Regions from separate parts of the Cryobacterium sp. M23 genome, predicted to be linked through region 1. Evidence: predicted binding sites of a transcription regulator. Region 1 holds the regulator's gene; the other holds the start of a gene.
What was found. Region 1 encodes LexA, which represses DNA repair genes until DNA is damaged. Its sites were predicted from a motif close to TCGAACANNTGTTCGA; they were not measured.
Positions count from the first base shown of each region.

Region 1 (7,737 bases):
CGAGCACGACCAGATCGGTGTTCTCCTGAGCCGCGGCCAGCGCGACGCGCACGCCGTCGGCCGGGACCGGCCGGGCCTGCGTGTTCCACGCCGTCATCGCCGCGACCGAGGAGAACACGGGAAGCACCGTGCGGCCGTCAGGCCCGGCCACGGTGATGATCGACAGTTCCTGGGTCTTGTCGACGCGGAGGCCAACTTCGGTAGGCCCCGATTGGCCGAGTTCGGTCACCAGGGGAACGAGCAGCCGTGAGCCACGGATGGCGTCGACCACCGTCTCTTCGCCGGCCTCCCGAGCCTGGAAGCGGCGCACGGCCGCCAGCAGCGGCTCGGGCGCGAGCCCGTCGTCGTCGCTGTGCATGTTGGGCTCAAACTGTCGTCCCTCCCACGGTTGCCCGGCGGAGTCGCCCCCTCCGGGTCCGCCGGGAAGGCCGGTGGAGCCGAGGTTACGCGCCCGCGACATCCAGCGCCTCGCCCAGGGTGAACGCCCCCGCGTAGAGGGCTTTTCCGACGATCGCGCCCTCGAGTCCGAGCGGTACAAGTTCGCGCAATGCGCGGAGGTCGTCGAGGCTGGAGATGCCGCCGGAGGCGACGACCGGTCGGTCAGTGCGCTCCATCATCTGGCGGAGCAGGTCGATGTTGGGGCCTTGCAACGTGCCGTCCTTGGTCACATCGGTGACGACGTAGCGCTTGCAGCCAGCCTCCTCGAGACGGGCGAGCACCTCCCAGAGGTCCCCTCCCTCCCTGGTCCAGCCGCGGGCGGCGAGGGTGGTTCCGCGCACGTCGAGCCCGACGGCGACGGCGTCACCGTGCCGGGCGATGACCTGCGCCGCCCACTCCGGGTTCTCCAGTGCCGCGGTGCCCAGGTTGATCCGGCTGACGCCCGCGTTCAGGGCCGCGTCCAGCGACGCGTCGTCGCGGATCCCGCCGGAGAGCTCGATCTTCACGCCCGTGACCTCGCGGATCACAGTGCGGATGACATCCGTGTTGTTGCCGCGACCGAAGGCCGCGTCGAGGTCGACGAGGTGGATCCACTCGGCGCCCTGGCGGGCCCAGTCAAGTGCCGCGTCGACGGGGTCGCCATAGTTGGTCTCGGTGCCGGCTTCGCCCTGGGTCAAGCGAACGGCCTTGCCGTCGGCCACATCCACGGCGGGCAGCAGAACAAGACGGAGGGAAGGGGTATTCACAGTCATGGGTGTCCTCGGTTGGGAATGGTCGCGGCGACCAGGTCAGTCAGGGAAAAGTCAAAGTCAGTTCTTGACTGTGCCGAGCCAGTTATGGAGCAGACGGATGCCTGCCTCACCGGATTTCTCCGGGTGGAACTGGGTGGCGGTAAGCGGTCCGTTCTCGATGGCGGCCAGGAAAGGTTGTCCGTGCTCGGACCAGGTGAGAATCGGTTTCGGGAACGGCGGCATGACGTCGAGGGACCATTCCTGGGCGGCGTAGGAGTGCACGAAGTAGAAGCGCTCCTGCTCGAGGCCATGGAACAGCGTCGAGCCCTCCCCCGGCGTGACCGTGTCCCAGCCCATGTGCGGCAGCACCGGCGCCGTCAGCTGCGTCACGGTGCCGGGCCATTCGCCCAGCCCCTCCGTGTCCACGCCGCGTTCGACGCCGTGCTCGAACATGATCTGCATGCCCACGCAGATGCCCAGCACCGGGCGTCCGCCCGCGATCCGGCGGTCGATGATCTCGTCGCCGTGCACCGCCTTCAGGGCCTGCATGACGGCGCTGAACGCGCCCACGCCGGGCACGACGAGCCCGTCGGCCTCAAGCGCCTGACGGCGGTCGCTGGTCAGCGTCACCTCGGCCCCGGCGAGTTCGAGTGCCTTGACGGCGGAGTGCACGTTTCCGGTGCCGTAGTCGAGGACAACGACGCTGGTCACAGCGCACCCTTGGTCGAGGGGACGCCGGACACCAGCGGGTCGAGCGCCTTCGCCTGGCGGAACGCGCGGGCGAACGCCTTGAATTCGGCTTCGGCGATGTGGTGCGGGTCGCGGCCGCCCTGCACGGTGACGTGCACCGTGAGGCCGCCGTTGAAGGCGATAGCCTCAAACACGTGGCGCACCATGGAGCCGGTGAAGTGGCCGCCGATCAGGTGGAACTCGAAACCGGCCGGCTCGCCCTGGTGCACGAGGTAGGGGCGCCCGGAAATGTCGACGACGGCCTGTACGAGGGCCTCGTCGAGCGGCACGACGGCGTCACCGTAGCGGGAGATGCCGGATTTGTCCCCGAGAGCCTGCTTGATCGCCTGGCCGAGCAGGATGCCGACGTCCTCGACCGTGTGGTGCACATCGATCTCGATATCGCCGCGGGCGCGCACGGTGAGGTCGGTCAACGAGTGTTTCGCGAAGGCCGTGAGCAGGTGATCGAAGAACGGGACCGACGTCTGGATGTCCGACTCACCGGTGCCGTCGAGATTGAGCGACAGGTCGATGCTCGACTCGCTGGTCTCGCGCTGCAGGTGGGCGAAACGGGGCGAGGTGGTCGCGAAAGAGAAGCTCATACGGCTAGTTTATTGGCCCGAGCCGTTCACGACCGCCCAAGCGCCTCGAGGGCGTCGAGGAACGCCGTGGTCTCGGCCTCGGTGCCGGCGCTGACCCGCAGGTGGCCCGGGATGCCGACGTCGCGCACAAGGATGCCTTCCGCCAGCAGCGCCTCGAAGGTGGCCCGAGGGTCCTCAACGCCGCCGAACAGCACGAAGTTGCTCGCACTGCGCAGCGGAGTGTAGCCAAGCCGGGCCAGTTCGCTCACGATGCGGTCCCGCTGCCCGCGGATGTCGTCGACCATGGCAAGCATCGCGGGCGTGTGGACGAGCGCGGCGACCGCGGCAGCCTGCGTGAGCGCGGACAGGTGGTAGGGCAGACGAACCAGGCGGAGGGCATCCGTCACAGCGGGATCGGCGGCCAGATAGCCGACGCGCACACCGGCGAAGGCGAACGCCTTGCTCATGGTGCGGGACACCAGCAGGCGCTCCCGGCCGGGAAGCAGGCTCAGGGCGGTTGGCGCGTCATCCGTCCCGAACTCGGCGTACGCCTCGTCGACGACGACGATGCCGTCGCTCGCATCGTAGACGGCCTCGATCGTTTCCAGGGACAGGGGCGTGCCGGTGGGGTTGTTCGGCGAGCAGAGGAAGACGACGTCAGGGGCAACCCGGTCGACCCACTCGAGCGCCGTGGCCGGGGAGAGTTCGAACTTTGCGTCACGACCACCCGCGATCCAGCGGGTGCCGGTGCCGGAGGCGAGCAGAGGGTACATGGAGTAGGTCGGCGCGAAGCCGAGCACGGACCGACCCGGGCCGCCGAAAGCCTGCAGCACCTGCTGAAGAACCTCGTTGGAACCGTTGGCGGCCCAAATGTTCTTTCGGGTGAGGCCGTGACCAAGATAACGGGCGAGGGAATCCCGCAGCTCGGTGAACTCCCGATCGGGGTATCGGTTCACGGTCGTGACCGCCAGAGCCAACGCCGCCACGATGTCCTGCGCCACCTCAGCCGGGATGCCGTGGGTGTTCTCGTTCACGTTGAGAGCCACCGGCACGTGCAACTGCGGCGCCCCATAGGGAGTGAGTCCGCGCAGATTATCGCGAAGGGGAAGATCGTTGAGACTGGTCACTCCCCCCATGTTACCGGGGTGAAACCGGCGGGGGCTCGCCGCGGGTAGTTCACAGGTCGTTCGGAAGCGCCAGCCGCTGACCGGGCTGCACGCTGTCGGACGGCAGCTGGTTGAGGCTCACAATCTCGGCGATCACCTCGCGCGGATCGGACGTGGGCGCGATTGTCTCGGCAAGTTGCCAGAGCGACTGCCCCGACTTGATAGTGACGTGGTCGAAGGCCGTGGCCACGCGAGCGACGGTCGAGTTCTCGGCGGCGGCGATGCCTCCGTTGAGGGTGACGACCAGGGCCACGGCTACGAGCGGAAAGGCAGCCAGGGACGTGAAAACGACGCGACCGCGCCGGGTGAGTCGGAGCCGGGTGCGTCCGGTCGCGATGGGGGCGCCTCGTTCAAGTGCAGTGCTCATGTCATACCTCCTGTGAGAAGACGCATCCGACTCTCGGCCGGGAGAGCCGGATGCGAACTTATGTTCCGAATGTATATTCGATTATTCGAACAATCAAGCTTTATTCGGTAGTTTCTGAAATATTTACTCCGACCCACTCGAATACATGTTTGTTTAATGGGCTCAACGCGGATACAGTTTCGATTGTTGATTGACACTCAATCAGGCACCCCCGACATTCGCGTGAATCGGCGGCATTCGCTGTTTGCCGCCAGCGCATCAATCAAAACGAGGAGCGACGAACGTGGCACAGAACACCAGCGGTCCCCGCGACAAGGGCGGCACCAGACGGCGCAAGAGCCTCAGCGAGAAGCAGCTCGCCATCCTCGACGTCATCCAGCGCTCGGTCAGCCAACGCGGCTATCCGCCGAGCATGCGCGAGATCGGCGACGCCGTCGGCCTGTCGTCACTGTCGAGCGTCACCCACCAGCTCAACCAGCTGGAACTGAGCGGTTACCTCCGCCGAGACCCGAACCGTCCCCGAGCACTGGAGGTGCTCATCGAGATTCCGCAGTCGCCCGAAGACACGACGGCCGGAGCCTCGGAGAGTTTCCACACCGGAGTGCAGGTCGGCGACGCCGCCATGGTTCCGCTTGTCGGTCGAATCGCCGCCGGCATCCCGATCACCGCCGAACAGCAGATCGACGAGATCTTCCCGCTACCCCGCCAGCTGGTGGGCAAGGGCGACCTGTTCATGCTCAAGGTGTCGGGCGAATCGATGATCGACGCCGCGATAATGGACGGCGACTGGGTCGTCGTGCGGCAGCAGAAGACCGCCGAAAACGGTGAAATCGTTGCAGCCATGCTCGACAACGAGGCAACCGTCAAGGTCTTCCGCCAGCGCGACGGGCACACCTGGCTACTGCCCCGCAACACCAACTTCGAACCCATCGTCGGCGATCACGCCGAGATTCTGGGGAAGGTTGTGGCAGTGCTGCGGTCGGTTTAGGGCATCAGCACTACAGCACATCAGCACTTCAGCACTTCAGCACTTCAGTCCGACTCTTGGTCTCGACGGTTTCGACCAGCGTCGTGGAGACGCGCGTGCGTTGAGTCACCATGGTTATTTCGGTCGGGTCTTGTGATCCGGGTCGTGTGGGCCGGGCACGAACACTGTTTTTGGTGTCGTGCCCGGCTTTTGTGTGGGTGGAGGCGGGGTCAGGCGGAGACGGAGGAGGTCAGGCGGGCGCGGAGGATGCGGGTGGCGGCGAGCATGTTGTGCAGGGACTGGACGGTTTCGGCGTAGCCGCGGGTTTTGAGGCCGCAGTCGGGGTTCACCCAGAGCCGGGTGGCCGGGATGGCTGCCGCGGCGCGCTCGAGCAGGTCGGTGAGTTCGGATACGCTCGGCACACGCGGCGAGTGGATGTCCCACACTCCCGGGCCGATACCGTGGTCGAAGCCCTGGGACCGGATATCGCCCACCACCTCCATGCGAGAGCGTGCCGCCTCGATGCTGGTCACATCGGCGTCCAGGTTGCGGATCGCGTCGATGACCACCCCGAACTCCGAGTAGCAGAGGTGGGTGTGGATCTGGGTGGCCACGGCCGCACCGGCCGTCGCCAGGCGGAAGGACCCCACCGACCAGTCGAGGTATTCCGCCTGGTCCTTCTGCTTCAACGGCAGCAGCTCCCGCAGCGCGGGCTCGTCGACCTGGACGATCTGGATGCCGGCCGTCTCCAGGTCGGCGATCTCGTCCCGGAGGGCCAGGGCCACCTGCCTGGCCGTCTCGCCCAGCGGCTGGTCGTCGCGCACGAACGACCACGCGAGGATCGTGACCGGACCGGTGAGCATCCCCTTGACGGGCTTGGGCGTCAGCCCCTGCGTGAACGCCGACCACTCGACCGTGATGGGCCGCGGTCGGGACACGTCACCCCAGAGGATCGACGGGCGCACGCACCGGCTGCCGTAGGACTGCACCCAGCCGTTCTCGGTGACCGCGAAGCCGTCCAGGTTCTCGGCGAAGTACTGCACCATGTCGTTGCGTTCCGGCTCCCCGTGCACGATCACGTCGAGGCCGATGTCTTCCTGCAACGCGACGACCCGACGGATTTCGGCGCGCATCAGGTCCCGGTATTCCTCGGTGCTCAGCACCCCCCGTACCAGCTGCGCCCTGGCCCGACGGATGTCCCCGGTCTGCGGGAAGGATCCGATCGTGGTCGTCGGCAGGAACGGCAGCCCGAGGGCCATCTCCTGGGCTGCCACTCGGTCTGCGTAGGCGCCCCGGGTGAAGTCGCCCGGAGCGAGCGCGTCGGCGCGCACCCGAACGGCGCCATCGTGGACTCCGGGAGCCACCCCCCGCGCGTCGAGGGCCGCGGAGGCCGCAGAGAGGTCGGTCTCGATGGCACGGCGACCCAGACTGAGGCCGCGGGCGAGTGTGGCAACCTGCGCGACCTTCTGATCCGCAAAGGCCAGCCAGCTCTTCAGGTCGTCGTCCAGCGCCGATTCATCGTCGACGTCGTGGGGAACGTGCAGCAGCGAGGTTGAGGTGGAAACCGAGATCCGCGGCGAGAGGCGGACCAGGCCGGCCGCCGTGTCGAAGGCGGCGGCCAGGTCGCCGCGCCAGATATTGTGGCCGTCAATGATGCCGGCCACGAGAGTGGTCGTGTCCAGTCCGGGGGTCTCCGCCGGCACGCTTCCCCGCACGAGGTCAAGCCCAATGGCTTCCACCGGGGTGATGGCAAGAACGGGTAGGGCGTCGTCGAGGCTGCCGTACGGCGCGGCGACGAACAGGGCGGGACGCTCGGCGAGGGCGCCGAGGGTGTTGTAGGCGAAGCGGAGGCCGGCGAGGGCATCCGTTCTCGGGGTGTCGATGCTCTCGCTGACCAGGGCAGGCTCGTCGAGCTGCACCCATTCGGCTCCGGCGGCGCGCAGCCGCTGCAGGAGGGCGGCGTAGACCGGCACAAGGTCGTCGAGGCGGTCAAGCGGACTGAATCCGGCCGGGGCCTCGTCGCTGGGCTTGCTCAGCAGCAGGAAGGTGACCGGGCCGACGATGACGGGCCGGGTCAGGAATCCGGCCGCCTTCGCCTCCTCGAACTCGCGCACCAGGCGGGTGCCGGCGAGGGTAAACTCGGTCTCGGGGCCGATTTCCGGCACCAGGTAGTGGTAGTTGGTGTCGAACCATTTGGTCATCTCCAACGGCGGATTCTCCCCTTCGCCGCGGGCGAGGGTGAAGTAGCCGGCCAGGTCGAGGTGGCCGTCCGCGCCCCGCAGATGCGCGAACCGGGCGGGGACGGCGCCCACCGTGCACAGGGCATCCAACATCTGGTCGTAGTAGGAGAACGATTCCGGGATGGACGAGTCGTCCCGGCCGAGTCCCAGCAGCACGAGGCGCTCCCTGGTGCTCTGACGCAGGGCGGCCGCGGTCGCCTCGAGCTCGTCGGCGCTGACCGATCCGGTCCAGAACGCTTCGACGGCCTTCTTCAGTTGGCGGCGCGGCCCGATGCGCGGGTAGCCCAGGATGGTGCCGGCGGGAAAGGCGGAAAAGGCGGAAGAGTGGGTCATCGGTTCTCCTTGACGGGGTGAGGGGCAGGCTGTGCGGAAGCAGGCAGGGTGGGGGTGAGCAGACCGCAGCCGTCGAGCACGGCGAGCACGGTCTCGTGCTGGTTGAAGGCGTAGAGGTGCAGCCCGGGGGCACCGCCGGCGATGAGTTCCCGGGCCAGTTCGGTGGCCTGACGGATGCCGATCTC
Region 1 covers NZ_PJJV01000062.1:25,114-32,850, forward strand. Annotated here, with positions in the region: gene CXY82_RS05925 (SseB family protein) at 1-460, opposite strand, end outside; gene priA (bifunctional 1-(5-phosphoribosyl)-5-((5-phosphoribosylamino)methylideneamino)imidazole-4-carboxamide isomerase/phosphoribosylanthranilate isomerase PriA) at 444-1,190, opposite strand; gene hisH (imidazole glycerol phosphate synthase subunit HisH) at 1,248-1,880, opposite strand; gene hisB (imidazoleglycerol-phosphate dehydratase HisB) at 1,877-2,500, opposite strand; gene CXY82_RS05945 (histidinol-phosphate transaminase) at 2,527-3,606, opposite strand; gene CXY82_RS05950 (LysM peptidoglycan-binding domain-containing protein) at 3,656-4,012, opposite strand; gene lexA (transcriptional repressor LexA) at 4,296-5,000, shown strand; gene metE (5-methyltetrahydropteroyltriglutamate--homocysteine S-methyltransferase) at 5,210-7,552, opposite strand; gene CXY82_RS05965 (methylenetetrahydrofolate reductase) at 7,549-7,737, opposite strand, start outside.

Region 2 (7,737 bases), on a different contig from region 1:
GGCCGCGTGTTCCTGCGCATCCTCTCCAACCTCACCGACCGGGCCCTGGTGCGCGCCCGTGCCGTGATCCCGTACGCGCTGCTCGAGACCGCCGACTTCCCCGGCGAACGCGTGCGCGACGGTATCGTGCTCGCAAACGAGTTCGCGGCCATGGATCCCTACCGGGCCACCACGCACAACAAGGGCATCATGAACGGCATCGACGCCGTCGCCCTCGCCACCGGCAACGACTGGCGGGCGATCGAGGCGGCGGCCCACGCCTACGCCGGCCGCGGCGACGGCTACGGCCCGCTCACCACCTGGAGCGTGAACGACGCCGGCGATCTCGTGGGCGAACTGACCATCCCGTTGAAGGTCGGCACGGTCGGCGGCCAGGTGGAGTCGAACCCGGCCGTACGGCTCGCCCACACGATCCTCGGGGTGTCTTCAGCGGCCGAGCTGGCCGAGGTGATGGCCGCCGTGGGGCTGGCCCAAAATCTGGCCGCCCTCAAGGCCCTGTCGACCAACGGCATCCAGCACGGCCACATGCGCCTGCACGCGCGGGCCGTGGCGGCTGCCGCCGGCGCCAGTGGAGCCCGGTTCGAGGAGGTCGTCGAGAGGCTCATTACCGACGGCGAGATCAAGGTGTGGAAGGCGCGCCAGATCATGCAGGCCCTCGAAGAGAGCAGCGACGGCGACCGGGCCATTGAGCCGGCCGCGCCGGTTGCCGGGTACGGCACCGCCGCCGCCGTCGCCTTGCCCGCGGCTCACCCCGCACCCACGGCCACCCTTACGCCCAGCGCTTCCGCCACGTGCGCTGCTGCCCTCACCCCCGGCGCCCCCGGCCCGGATGCCCACCTCGGCTACGGCAAAATCATCCTGATGGGCGAGCATTCCGTCGTCTACGGCTACCACGCGATCGCCGCGCCGATCGGTCTGTCGGTGCGCGCGCAGGTCACCCGCCAGGCGTCGCTCCGCAAACCGGTCATCGCCGACTGGGACGTCGACGGCTCGGTGCGCGAACCGATCCGAGCAGACCTCTCGCACCGGGTGGCGGCGCTGATCGTCACCCGGCTCGGCGTGTCCGACGCCGGCCTTCGGGTCGACGTGTTCTCTCACCTGCCGCGCGCCAGCGGCCTGGGTGCCTCCGCCGCGTTCGCGGTGGCATTGATCCGCGCCGTCGCCGACAGCTTCCAGCTGACGATCAGCGACGCCGAGGTCTCGAGCCTCGCCTTCGAGTGCGAACAGATCGTGCATGGCACCCCGTCGGGCATCGACAACACCGTCGCCACCTTCGGCCGGTCGGTTCTTTTCCAGAGATCGGATGCCCCGGGCGGCCACACGATCCGCGACATCTTCACTCCCCACCCGATCCCCATCGTCATCGGGCTGTCCGGGGTGGAGTCGCTGACGAAGCAGACCGTGGGCCTCGTGCGCAGCGCCTGGCAGCGCAACCCCGCGCGCTACGACGCGATCTTCAGCCAGATCGACGGGCTGGTGTTGGCCGGGGTAGACGCGCTCCGCCGCGGCGACATCGCCGAGCTCGGCGAACTGATGAACATCAATCAGGGACTGCTCAACGCGCTACAGGTATCGAGCCCGGAGATCGAGTCACTCGTGGCGATCGCCCGCCGCGCCGGCGCCCTCGGAGCGAAGCTGACCGGTGGCGGGGGCGGCGGCGCCATGATCGCTATCGCCGAACCCGGCGGCACCGAACCGATCATCACCGCAATGCGCAGCGCCGGCTACACGACCTACCTCACCGAGATTCGCTGAGCACCCGAAATTCGAACCTGTATTCGAGGTATTCGGAGCTGGGCATCTCGTCATTCCCGACAGCAATAAACGGCGATTATGGCAGTCGTCCACAGGTCTCACGCGTAGTTATCCACATCGGGCATTCCAGTAATTATGCGGGCAACAGCCACATTTCACGCTGCTGTCCACAGGGTTATCCACAAGGCTGCGGATAGACGTATCTTCGACGTCTGCCGGGCCGGCCTGCCCGCCTCGCGGCGCAGGTCTCAATCGGCGGCCCTACGGCGGGCCCACGCGCCCCGGCCACAGGTCGACACCCAAACCGTTCTCCAGACGGGCCACGGTCGCCAGGTCCGGCCAGGACCGCCCGTGCAGCACCGAGAGCAGTGTCGTGTGGTCGAGCCCGGCATCGCGCGCCGCGGCGCGCACGCTTCGCTCGCCGATTGCGGCCTGCACGTTCACCGCGAACTGACGGGCCACCTCGCCGACGGCGCCCGCCGACGGCACGTCGGGCCACCCCACCACGAGGTCACGGGGAGCAGGTCGCGCCGGTCTGGACATAGCCCGAGCGTAGACGACGGATGTCCCCCTCGGATCGCCCACCCCAACCCGTCAGTCGAATCCACGGTGGTCGGGCTGGTCGAGACCCGGTGAGCCGCTCTCTGAACTTGTGAACAAATCTTCGAAATAAACACTGAATCGAGTCGACAAATAGTGCCAGACTCTCGACTCTGTGTTCGCTTTGAGGTATCCTCGTATCATGATCGATCTCGCGGATGACCTCAGGCAAGCGGCCGATGCCGTCGCCCTGCTGGGCTCCTCGAGCGCCGACTATGAGGCGCTGGCTGATGCCGCAGTGTTGTCCGGTCAGAAGCAGATCGCGGCGGCTCGCCGCCTGCTCGACACCCGCGCCGCGTGGATGGCCGGCACCATCGCCCGCCGGTCCCGGCCGGAGTTGGGCCACTCCGGGTTGGCGGCGCAGCAGGGGTTTCTCTCGCCGGAGGCCCTCATCCAGAAGTGGACCGGCTCCTCGAAGGGCAACGCCCACAAAATGGTCGCCGTCGGCACCATGATGGCTGATGCCGAAGCAGCCGAGAAGCAGGTCGAGGCGGCGCTCTCCTCGCCCAACGCGGATGCCGCCGAGGTCGCCGAGTTCGAGGCGAAGGTGCCGTGGCAGGCGCCGATCGCCCGGGCCGTCACCGCCGGAACCCTCTCCGTCGACGCGGCCGAGTCGATCCGCTCAGGGCTCGGCCAGATCGACGCCGCGGTCACCGCCGAGAAGCTCGGTGCGGCACTCGAAGCGCTACTCACCGAGGCGTCGTCACTGAATGCCGACGAGGTCTTCAAACGGGCGAGACGGATGCGCGACCGGCTCGATGAGGCCGGCATCGCCGCCCGCGAGAAGCAGGCCTACGACGACCGCTACCTGCAGGTCTACCGGCTTCGTGACGGCAAAGTGCGGCTGAACGGGCTGTTCGCGCCCGAAGACGGCGAGTTCGTGCTCTCCACCTTCGACTCCATCATCGGCCCGCGCCGCGGCGGGGTGCGGTTCGTCGACCCGGAGCGGGCAGCCTGGGCCAAGAAGATGCAAGACGACCCCCGCACGACCGAACAGATCGCCGCCGACTCACTGGTGCAGCTACTGAAGATCGCCGGCGAGGCCGACCCGGGCCGGGTCTTCGGCGGGCGCCGACCCTCGGTGCGCATGATCGTGACCGAGAAGGCGCTCAAGACGGGCCAGGCAGGCCAGGCCGAGCAGGTCAACGAACACGGGCCGGCCGAACCCGCCGCTCACGGGCAGATCGAGGGCAACCCTCTCCCCATCTCCCAGGAAACCATCGACCGGTTGCTCTGCGACACCGGCACCCGCGGCATCAAATTCGACGACAACGGCCAGATCATCAACGTCGGCCGCGACGAACGACTCTTCACGGAGAAACAGCGCGCCGCGATGGCCGTGCGTGACGGCGGATGCCTCTGGATCGACTGCGACAGATCACCGGCCTGGAGCAAAGCCCACCACATCAACGAGTGGTTGAAAGGCAACGGCTACACCGACCTCGCCGACGGGGTACTCCTCTGTCATCCGCACCATCTGCTGCTGCACAACCAGCATTGGACGATCAGCCGCACCGGAACTCAGCATTGGCTGCGGCCACCGGTGGAGGTTGACCCGAAGCAGACACTGATCGCTCTGCCGAGCAAGCGGGCGAACCTGTAGGGCGGGACGGGTCACCGGGTCTCGACGGGCTCGACCACCGGGGCTGAAACCACCGGAACGACAAAAGGCCCCCAATCTCTCGGGGGCCTTTCTGTCCGACTGGGTGGACGGCAATCAACCCATCGTGTTCGCTGTGGGTTGATTGCAAAACTCAAAACTTCGGCCTGACCCCGTGTGCTGGTTGCGTAGTTCCTCGCGATTCTTCTGCATGATCTTGCCGATCCTCTGGCGTTCGACGAAAATCTTCTGAAAATTCGTGGAATCGAGGGACACGCCTTTGCTGGCTCCACCGCGCTGTAGCGCCCGCGAGCGCCACGAAAGCTGGAACGCCTTCATGAACCGCCTACACCCGTGTGCGGTGTGGTGCAGTTTCTGGTCATCGACGATGTCTTTCGCGTCGCGCAGTGACCGGGCAAGGCGGTCGAGCTTGGTGACCACAAGCGTGTCCCCGGCCCGGCATGCAGCCAGCGCTTCTCGTAGTCCTGGCCGCGCCCGGTTCGTGCCGGTCACCCTTGATCGGTGAACGTCCGGCTATCGGGCACCCGGTAGATCTAGGTCCAGCACATACGTCTGCGACGGACGTCCCAACAGCGAATGCTGGAATGGCTCTCTCAGCGGTCGCCAGCCATTCTTTTCGTAGAGGTGCACGGCAGTCCCCGCACGGCTTTTCCATGTCTCGAGTTTCCCACCCGTTTCGATGATCGTTCGCTCGCTCGCTCGGCGCACGGAGTGTGCGGTGCGCAATACGCTCAACAACATGGATGTGCGCCAACTCACCGGTGACGACCTGGAACTCATTGCGAAAGCGGAAGAGGCAATTGATGCCAACGCGGACGTTGAAGGCGGGGTACACACAGTCGGGGCTGCCGTTTGTGATGCCACGGGACATATCCACGTCGGCGTCAACGTTTAGCATTTCACGGGTGGCTCCTGTGCTGAGCTCGTCGCGCTGGGATCAGCACGAACCTCCGGAGCGCGCGAGCTAACGGCGATTGTCGCCGTGGGCGACAGTGGGCGTGGCGTGAAAACCCCGTGCGGCCGCGATCGCCAAGTTCTTGCCGAAGAGAAAGCGACCGCTGATGCGGCGAGCTCGATTGCTGGCTAGTTCGACCATGAGTTGTCACGGGACGGCCGGGTGCCTCACGAACGGATAGCTTCCCATAACGCCGTTGACAGTTCCTGATGAGGCAATCCGACCGAGCTGTGGTTCTGCGGCGTGGACCCGACCTTTTCACCTTGCTGCTGCGTGAGGAAAAATTAGTCTGTACAACCACGATCCGAGACACCAATGGGTCGTGGTGAGAATTGTGCCGCCGAGAGCGACCATTCCTCCCAGCACGATTCCCAGCGCTGATAATCCGAAATAGAAGGACAAGGCCGCACCTGCAAGTAGCACGGTGGACAGCAGGTAGGAAAACCGTCGTGGACTCGGCGTGGGGGGAAGCGCCGGAGCGCGAAACATATGGCGAACGACCAAGTTATAGACCAGATCGAGAATCATGCCACGGGGAAATAGTGCCCCTGTGAGAGGAACGATTGCACCCAATCCAAGAATGATAGGCGACTGCAAAATCAATCCGAGAACGATCAAGACAGTGCCCACTGCCGGTGTGAATCGTAGGGGCCATGCGTAACAAGACTTGGCTTCATCATCGAGGCCTCCGAATCCCTGCTTATCCAGATTGGTCTTCGTCAGTTCTCTCAGTGCCGCCACCTTCGATTCCTTAATGCTGGCCATAGGCAACCCCATTTCGCAGACAGGGGCTATTCGTCTTTTCTTAAAAAATCTCAATGTTCCTAGGATATCGAACCCATGCCTCCGGCCCGGCGATGAGTGTTCACTCCCACTCCCGGCACCTACATGGCAATCGACCGTGCCAGTGGCAAGCGCGTCACCAGACCCGTCACACCAGCGACCGTCACCATCCCGATGGATGCCGGAGCCCCAGCCGAACGGAAACAGGACCCCCGGTTGGCTGTGAAGCACCTCCAGAAGTTCGCCTTCAATTACCTCGCGGCGACCATCGCCGCCGTGTCATCGAACCTGCGGAAGATATTCGACTTCTTCGTGAAGACCGCGAAACGTGACAGCGGCGAGAGTCTCTCCCGAGAACGCCGACGCAAAGAAGCCACCGGAACACCGCTGAATAAACACAGCGCACTTCCCTCCCTGGCGCCGCCGCAGTAGCGGGAACCTCCGCCAATTCCGAACGTCACCCCGCGCACCGAACGCTTCAGCCTGCCTACCAGCAGGCTGATTGGCGTCTAACCCGCGAATTACCGAGCGGCGAACGGCGAAACCGCTCCTGAAATCGCTCGGACTCGTTAAAAGCAGAAGGCCGGCTGAGCATTTCTGCTCAACCGGCCTGTTCGCCTGGATTTCCTGAAAACCATTCCTAGATTTCCTGAAACACCCACTGTGCGCGAGGGGGGACTTGAACCCCCACGTCCTTTCGAACACTGGCACCTGAAGCCAGCGCGTCTGCCAATTCCGCCACTCGCGCGAACTTAGGCAGATTAGCACTTTCCGAGGGCACAACGCCATTCGAGACAGGCAGGCCGCGCGAACACAGGACTGCACGGCGTGGCGAACATCCTGAACACGCGCCCGATATGCGCTCGACATGGTGACCCGGACTGGCTCCCGTAGGATGACAACCCTCACCGGGTATTGCCCGGCGGGTGAGTTAACACTTGGGACAAGTAACATGCTCATAGCCGAAAGGATCGGATCGGGAGACCTGTGGGCATTCTGGATAGTTTTGAAAAGGGTCTCGAACGCGCCGTCAACGGTGCGTTCGCCAAGACCTTCAGGTCGGGGCTGCAGCCGGTTGAAATCACCTCAGCGCTGCGTCGCGAACTCGACACAAAAGCAGCGGTCGTGTCCCGCGATCGCATTCTCGCGCCCAATCGCTTCACGGTGCGAATGAGCCATGCCGACTTCCAGCGCATGTCCGCCCTTGGCCAGACCCTCCTCGACGAACTCACCGAACTCGTGCAGCTGCACGGCCGCGAGCAGCGTTACCAGTTCGCCGGCGGCGTCTCGATCACCCTGTCCGCGGATCGCGGCCTCAGTGAGGGCATGGTCCAGATCGACTCCAGCACGATCAAGGGCAGCGTCGCCTGGATCCCCGTGGTCGAGGTCAACGGCAAGCGCTACCCCCTGACGCAGTCACACACCGTCATCGGGCGCGGGAGCGACGCCGACATCACCATCGACGACTCCGGCACCTCTCGCCGGCATGTCGAGATCCTCTGGGACGGCTCCCGTGCCCAGGTGCGCGACCTCGGCTCGACAAACGGCTCCCAGCTCAACGGTTCACCGGTCACGCAGGCCATCCTCGAGCCCGATTCCGTCGTCACCATCGGCCGCACCCGCATCGTCTTCAGGGTCATCGCGCAGGCATCCTCTTCCGAGCCGGTGACCAAGCGTCGCCGCGACGGCGGCCGCGAACGTCACGACATGGACGGATTCTGGGGACCCACCGCATGAGCGTCAGCGAGCTCACCCTGCTGGTGCTGCGCCTCGGCTTCCTGCTGGTGCTCTGGCTCTTCATCTTCGGCATCGTCTATGCCCTGCGCAGCGACCTGTTCGGCCAGCGCGCACGCAAGATGCAGGCGGATGTCGTTGGCTCGGCCGGCGCGCCCGCCGCGTTCCCGAGCGCCACGCCCGTGCCGAGCGCCACCCAGCCTCCCGCCGCCGCGGCCTCCGCGCCGACGGAGCAGTTCACGGCTCGGCCGAGCCCGGCGTTCACCGCCGTGGACGACAAGGCCACCAG
Region 2 covers NZ_PJJV01000074.1:61,110-68,846, reverse strand. Annotated here, with positions in the region: gene CXY82_RS18380 (hydroxymethylglutaryl-CoA reductase, degradative) at 1-1,755, shown strand, start outside; gene CXY82_RS10825 (helix-turn-helix transcriptional regulator) at 2,017-2,298, opposite strand; gene CXY82_RS10820 (DUF222 domain-containing protein) at 2,498-3,958, shown strand; gene CXY82_RS18600 (recombinase family protein) at 4,073-4,468, opposite strand; gene CXY82_RS17335 (hypothetical protein) at 4,695-4,871, shown strand; gene CXY82_RS10805 (DUF4395 domain-containing protein) at 5,190-5,696, opposite strand; gene CXY82_RS10800 (hypothetical protein) at 5,793-6,146, shown strand; tRNA gene CXY82_RS10795 (tRNA-Leu) at 6,379-6,462, opposite strand; gene CXY82_RS10790 (DUF3662 and FHA domain-containing protein) at 6,702-7,451, shown strand; gene CXY82_RS10785 (FHA domain-containing protein) at 7,448-7,737, shown strand, end outside.
Region 2: the regulator LexA is predicted to act here: its motif matches at 2,408-2,423, upstream of CXY82_RS10820 (DUF222 domain-containing protein).